Regions from separate parts of the Micromonospora sp. NPDC048063 genome, predicted to be linked through region 1. Evidence: predicted binding sites of a transcription regulator. Region 1 holds the regulator's gene; the other holds the start of a gene.

What was found. The regulator HspR, encoded in region 1, represses chaperone genes until heat shock. The targets are predictions, from matches to a motif close to TTGAGTNNNNNNNACTCAA.
Region 2: lon (endopeptidase La) is a predicted target of HspR. The motif match lies at 1,795-1,813, and genes of this name have one in related genera.

What each region holds. Positions count from the first base shown of each region.
Region 1 covers NZ_JBIDBG010000018.1:40,793-44,197, forward strand. The annotation lists gene grpE (nucleotide exchange factor GrpE) at 1-242, shown strand, start outside; gene dnaJ (molecular chaperone DnaJ) at 326-1,522, shown strand; gene ACGFZ2_RS28835 (heat shock protein transcriptional repressor HspR) at 1,569-2,009, shown strand; gene ACGFZ2_RS28840 (hypothetical protein) at 2,204-2,413, shown strand; gene ACGFZ2_RS28845 (hypothetical protein) at 2,571-3,002, opposite strand; gene ACGFZ2_RS28850 (cation:proton antiporter) at 3,181-3,405, opposite strand, start outside.
Region 2 covers NZ_JBIDBG010000001.1:223,220-226,624, reverse strand. The annotation lists gene lon (endopeptidase La) at 1-1,771, opposite strand, end outside; gene ACGFZ2_RS01065 (Lsr2 family protein) at 2,096-2,443, shown strand; gene ACGFZ2_RS01060 (MDR family MFS transporter) at 2,842-3,405, shown strand, end outside.

The DNA of each region.
Region 1 (3,405 bases):
GCGACCTGGTCGGGCCGTTCGGCACGGTGGCCGAGCAGCTCACCACGGCGCTCGGCAAGTTCGGGCTGACGGCGTTCGGCGAGCAGGGCGACCCGTTCGACCCGACCCGGCACGAGGCGGTGGCCCACCAGACCTCGGCCGACGTCACCGAGCCGACCTGCGTGCAGGTGATGCGCCGGGGCTACCAGGTCGGGGAGCGGCTGCTGCGACCCGCCATGGTCGCGGTCGCCGACCCGGAGTAGTGCGCAACGACGACCGGATCGTCCCGCCCACCCCGAACGGGTGGGCGGGACGGTCGGTCCCCAGGTAGGGAGGGGGTGGACCGGTGAGTTCCAAGGACTGGATCGAGAAGGACTTCTACGCCGTGCTGGGCGTGGACAAGGCCGCCTCCGGCGACGACATCAAGAAGGCCTACCGGAAGCTGGCGCGGGATTCACACCCGGACCACAACCCCGGTGACCCGAAGGCCGAGGAGCGTTTCAAGGCCGCCTCCGAGGCGTACGCGGTGCTCGGCGACGACGCCAAGCGCCGCGAGTACGACGAGCTGCGCTCGCTGTTCGGCTCGGGCGCGTTCCGGCGCAACGCCCGTGGCGCCGGCCAGCCCGGCGGCATGCCGTTCGACGTCTCCGACCTGTTCGGGGGCGCGGCCGGTGGGGGTGGCGACCGCCGCTTCGGCGGGGCCGGCTTCCAGGACCTGTTCAGTTCGATCTTCACCGGCGGCGCCGCTGGTCCCGGCGGCGGGCCGGCCGCACCCCGGGGCCCGGCGCGGGGCCGGGACGTCGAGGCCGAGGTGGCCCTCGACTTCGGCGACGCCGTACGCGGGGTGACCGTCCCGTTGACGCTGCGCGCGCCGGGGGTCTGCGACACCTGCCACGGCAACGGGGCCAAGCCCGGCACCCAGCCGCGCACCTGCCCGGTGTGCCACGGAGCCGGGGTGACCACCCGCAACCAGGGGTCGTTCAGCTTCTCCGAGCCGTGCCGCAACTGCCAGGGCGTGGGCACGATCGTGGAGGAGAAGTGCCCGGAGTGTCAGGGCACCGGCGGGGTCACCAAGACCCGCACGCTGAACGTCCGCTTCCCGGCCGGGGTGGCCGACGGCCAGAAGATCCGGCTGGCGGGGCGGGGCGAGCCCGGCGCGCGGGGCGGCCCGGCCGGGGACCTCTTCGTGCACGTCAAGGTGCGACCGGACGAGCTGTTCGGGCGTACGGGCGACGACCTCACGCTGACCGTGCCGATCACGTTCGCGGAGGCCGTGCTCGGCACGGACCTGCGGGTGCCCACCCTCGACGGCGCGGTGACCCTGCGGGTGCCGCCGGGCACGCCGAGCGGCCGGATCCTGCGGGCCCGCGGCAAGGGGGTGGTCCGCCGTGACGGGCGGGCGGGTGACCTGCTGGTGACCCTCGACGTGGTGGTGCCCGCGCGGGTGTCCGACGAGGCGCGTACGGCGTTGGAGAGCTTCGCCGCGCAGACCCCGCCGGCCGCCCGGGAACATCTCGACGCGCGGGTGCGTCGATTCAGTTGACCCGGTGTTCAGTCGGCTCGGTGGAGTGCACGCGGAGGTGAGCGGGATGTCGGACGAGTTCGTCGGTTCGGGTGACCCTGCCTACGAGGCCAAGGTGCTGATGATCTCGGTGGCGGCACGGATGGCGGGGATGCACCCGCAGACCCTGCGCCAGTACGACCGGCTGGGCCTGGTCCAGCCGGGCCGGGCGGCCGGCGGTGGCCGCCGCTACAGCGTGCGGGACGTGGTGCTGCTGCGCGAGGTGCAGCGGCTCAGCCAGGACGACGGCATCAACCTGGCGGGGGTCAAGCGCATCATCGGGCTGGAGCGGCTGCTGGAGCAGGCCCAGCAGCGGGTGGCCCGGCTGGAGGCGGAGCTGGACGCCGCGTACCGCCGGATCGCCGAGCTGGAGTCCTTGGCCCGCTTCCCGGGCAGCGACCTCGTCCCGACCAACCGCACCTCCACCGCGCTGGTGGTCTGGCGTCCCCGGCGGGGCCCCGACCGCTGACGACACCTCACCGCGCCCGGCCGCCCTCCCGCAGCCGGGCGCGGTCGTCTTTCCGCCGCCGCCACCGCCCGGGACGTGCGTCGTCTCCGCAGGCGCCCGCGGTTGCCGGTTCCCCGGCGGGGACGGCGCCGGATCCGCTAGCCTCAAAATCAGGTCCAACCATCTCAATCCGGACTGTGATGGCAGGGGGAGCCATGACGGAAGCGGCGAGGAAGGTTGCCCAGCAGACCGAGGACCGGCTCGACGAGGTGGCGAAGAACGTCCGGGAGAGATTCGACCGGTTCACCGAGAGCCGCTTCACCGACGAGATCAAGAACGGCAGGTTCGCCGACCAGGTCGACCACGGCATCGACCAGGGACGCGACGAGGCGAGACGCCGCGAGCAGGGCGGATCGGAACACTGACGTTCCGCCGACGTGCGGGCCGGGACCCACGGGGGGTCCCGGCCCGTTCGCCGTCCGGAGGCGGGCCGGGACGCCAGAGGTCCCAGGCGGGGGTCCCGGCCCGTTCGCCGTTGTGAAGTGCGGGCCCGGGGGTGCGCCGTGCGGGTGCGTGGGGCGCTCAGGCGATGCGGCGGTTCTCCCGGACCAGGCCGCCCTCGCACCAGTCCCGGTAGACGAAGAGCTCCGGCCGGGCCAGCAGCGCCCGGCTGTTGTACGCCCAGGTGCGTATCAGGTCGTCGCCGTTCCGCTCGGCCTGCTCGACCAGCTTCCGGAAGCGCCGCTTCGGGTGGGCGCGGAAGTTCGTCCGGATGCCGTCGGCGGCGTAGATGTAGAGGCAGTGCAGGGCGAACCGGCGGGCCGGGCAGGTCGCGTCCATCGCCAGGTCGAAGAGCACCGCCACCAGCCGGTCACCGGAGACCAGCAGGTCCCAGTCCGGCGGCATGGAGGTCAGCGGCACGGAGTCGGGCTGGAAGGCCCACGCGCGCAGCTCGGCGGGGGTCGGATCGACGGGGTTGGCAAAGCCGTGGAACGTCGACTCCTGCACGCTCACCGGCCAACCTTCCGCTCTCGTCCGCGGGGGCTCAGGCCGTCCGCGACCTCTGGCTGCTGGGGCGAAACGGTAGCCCGGCGCGTTCACCGGCGGTAGGCCCCGCCGGAGGCAATTCGACAACCGTTGGGCGAGGGCCGGGCCGACCGTACGGTCGACCCGGCCCGGACGGTGCCGTCGGTCAGTCGTGCGCCGGCACCGGTTGGGCCCGCTGGGCCGCGCCGCGTCTCCGCAGCCACCGCTTGAACCACGCGAAGTCGGGCAGCCGCGCCAGCATCGGCCCGGTCACGACCGTGATCAGCACGTACGCCGTGGCGAGCGCCGCCAGCTTCGGATCGACGCTGCCGGCGGCCACCGCGAGCCCCGCGATGACGATGGAGAACTCTCCCCGGGGCACCAGGGTCAG
Region 2 (3,405 bases), on a different contig from region 1:
CCAGGCCGGTCGCCACGCCGGGCACCGCCGTCCGCTCCGCCGACTCCGGGGTGAACTTCGGCCGCCCGAGGTAGGTGGCGAGGTTGTCGGCGTCGACACGGACCGGCGCCGGGTCGGTGGCCAGGGCCACCGCGACCTTGCGGAGGATCTTCGCCAGCGCCCGTTCGAGCTGGCGCACGCCGGCCTCCCGGGTGTACTCGCCGGCGATCCGGGCGAGGGCGTCGTCGCCGAAGCCGACCTCCTCGACGGTCAACCCGGCCCGTTCCCGCTGCCGGGGCAGCAGGTGGTCCCGGGCGATGGCGACCTTCTCCTCCTCGGTGTACCCGTCCAGGGTGACCAGCTCCATCCGGTCCAGCAGCGGGCCGGGGATGGCCTCCACCACGTTGGCGGTGGCCAGGAAGAGCACGTCGGAGAGGTCGAGGTCGACCTCCAGGTAGTGGTCGCGGAAGGTGTGGTTCTGCGCCGGGTCGAGCACCTCCAGCAGGGCGGCGGCCGGGTCGCCGGAGTAGCCGACGGCCAGCTTGTCGACCTCGTCGAGGAGCACGACCGGGTTCATCGAGCCGGCCTCGCGCAGGGCGCGCACGATCCGGCCAGGCAGCGCGCCGACGTACGTGCGGCGGTGGCCCCGGATCTCGGCCTCGTCGCGGACACCGCCGAGGGAGACCCGGACGAAGTTGCGCCCGAGCGCGCGGGCGACCGACTCGCCGAGGCTGGTCTTGCCGACACCGGGCGGGCCGGCCAGGGCGAGCACCGCGCCGGAGCCGCGGCCACCGACGACGCCGAGGTTCCGCTCGGCACGCCGGTTGCGCACCGCGAGGTACTCCAGGATGCGGTCCTTCACGTCGGCCAGGCCGGCGTGGTCGGCGTCGAGCACCGCGCGGGCCGCGGCCAGGTCGGTGTTGTCCTCGGTACGGGTGCTCCACGGCATCTCCAGCACCGTGTCGAGCCAGGTGCGGATCCAGCCCGCCTCCGGGGAGGCGTCGCTGGCCCGCTCCAGCTTGCCGACCTCGCGCAGCGCCGCCTCGCGTACCTTCTCGGGCAGGTCGGCGGCCTCGACGCGGGCGCGGTAGTCGGCGGAGCCGTCCGGCTCGTCCTCGCCGAGTTCCTTGCGGATGGCGGCGAGCTGCTGGCGGAGCAGGAACTCCCGCTGGGACTTCTCCAGCCCCTCGCGGACGTCGGTGTTGATCTGCTCGGCGATCTCCTGCTCGGCCAGGTGGTCCTTCACCCAGCCGACGAGCAGTTCCAGCCGGGCGGTGACGTCCGGCGCGGCGAGCAGCTCGGTCTTCTGGGCGAGGCTGAGCCAGGAGACGTAGCCGGCCGAGTCGGCCAGCTCGGAGAGGTCGGTCATCCGCTCGATCGCGTCGATGACCTGCCAGGCGCCGCGCTGCTGGAGCACGGACGTCATCAGGGCGCGGTACTCGCGGGCGAGTTCGCGGGCGCGGCCGGCGGGGGCGGGCTCGTCGAGTTCGGTCGCCTCGACCCAGAGGGCGGCGCCGGGTCCCGGGACCCCGGAGCCGATCCGGGCGCGGGAGAGGCCGCGGACGACGGCGGCCGGTTCGCCGCTGGGCAGCCGGCCCACCTTCTCGATGGTGGCGACCGCGCCGATCGGGCCGTACTCGCCATCGAGGCGGGGTACGGCGAGCAGCTTGCCCTCGCCGGTGGCGCGGGCCGCGTCGACAGCGGCCTGGGTGGTGGGGTCGAGGGTCACCGGGATGACCATGCCGGGCAGCAGCACGGCGTCGGTCAGGGGCAGTACCGGAAGAGTTGCCATCGAACACCTGCTATCGCGTTGAGTTGAGCGTGTCCAACTCAAGTAACAAAGCGTTCCCCTTGTTCCGCACTGTGACCCAGACCACTTCCCCGCGCCACCTGGCGCGTCCGGGAGCATCAACTCACGCACCGGCGCCGAGGCCGCGGCGCTCGCCGGCCACGCCGACGTGCTGGCCACCCGAACTCCCCCGCCTTTGCGCCGGCCGCGCCGATTTCCCGCGATAACGCGACCCGCCGAAATGAAAACGACGCGTATTGTTGCGCAATTGCGGTGCGATAGGTCAAACTTTGACCACACCCCGCCCCACACAGGGAGTAATTGGCGATGGCGAGAAAAGTAATCACTGTTCTGACCGACGACCTCGACGGCGGAAAGGCTGACCGGACCGTCGAGTTCAGTCTGGACGGCGTGGCGTACACCATCGACGTCTCCGACGAGAACGCGGGCGTGCTGCGCAAGGCCCTCGACCCGTACATCAGCGCTGGCCGGCGGATCGGGCGCGGCACCGTCGACGTCGGGCGGGCACCCCGCCGGGCGGGCACCCCGGGCGGCGCGGGAATGGACCGGGAGCAGAACCGGGCCATCCGGGAATGGGCCGTCAAGAACGGCTACAAGATTTCCGAGCGCGGCCGCATCCCGGTCGAGGTCGCCGAGGCGTACAAGAACCGCTGACCTGGCGCCGGGTTCACGCTCGCGTCCACGCGGGGTCACGCTGCGGAATCAGCGGGGCCCCGCCGGTCTTTTCCCACGGCCGCCCATTCGCACGGCCCGCATCCGGCGGCGGACGCATTCGCGGGCGGCGCATTCGCCGAGCGGCCCCCACGGATCGCCGGGCGACCCCCGAGTGACCGCGCCGGGCGGATTCCCGCGACCGGACGGAACCGGGATCCGGCCCGAGGACCGGCGACCCGCCCAAGGCGGCGAAGCGGCCGGTGGCGACCCGGGCGGCCCCGGGCGCGGGTGATCACCGCCACGATTCGTGCCCGCGCGACCCGAGACCGTCGCACCCCCGGAGTGTAATGAGCGACAGCTTTGTCGGGCATTACGCAAACGCATCTCGGGGGTGGCGGATGACGCGCTGGTGGAGCCAGACGGCCGGCGGGTTGCCCCGCACGTTCTGGTACCTCTGGACGGCCACGCTGATCAACCGGCTGGGTAGCTTCGTCGCCATCTACCTCGGCGTCTACCTGGTCTCGGTGCGGGGCTTCAGCCCCGCGTACGCCGGAGTGGTGATCGGGTTGCACGGGGCCGGCAGCGCGGCGGGGAGCGTGCTCGGCGGGGTCGTCGCGGACCGGTGGGGGCGGCGGCCGGCAATGCTGGCCGGCAACGTGGCCGCCGCCGCCGCGGCGCTGTCGCTGGGCCTGAGCAACCACCCCACGGCGGTCGCGGCGCTCACCCTCCTGCTCGGGCTCTTCCTCGGCGTCGCCCGACCGGCCTTCACCGCCACCATCATCGACGTGGTGGGCGAGCGGGACCGGCTGCGCGCCCTGACGCTCAACTACTGGGCGATCAACATCGGGTTCGCCGTCGCCGCGACCGTCGCCGGCCTGCTGGTCCGCGCCGATCCGCTGCTGCTGTTCCTGGTCAACGCGGCGGTGCTGCTCGGCACCGCCGCGCTGATCGGGTTGAAGGTG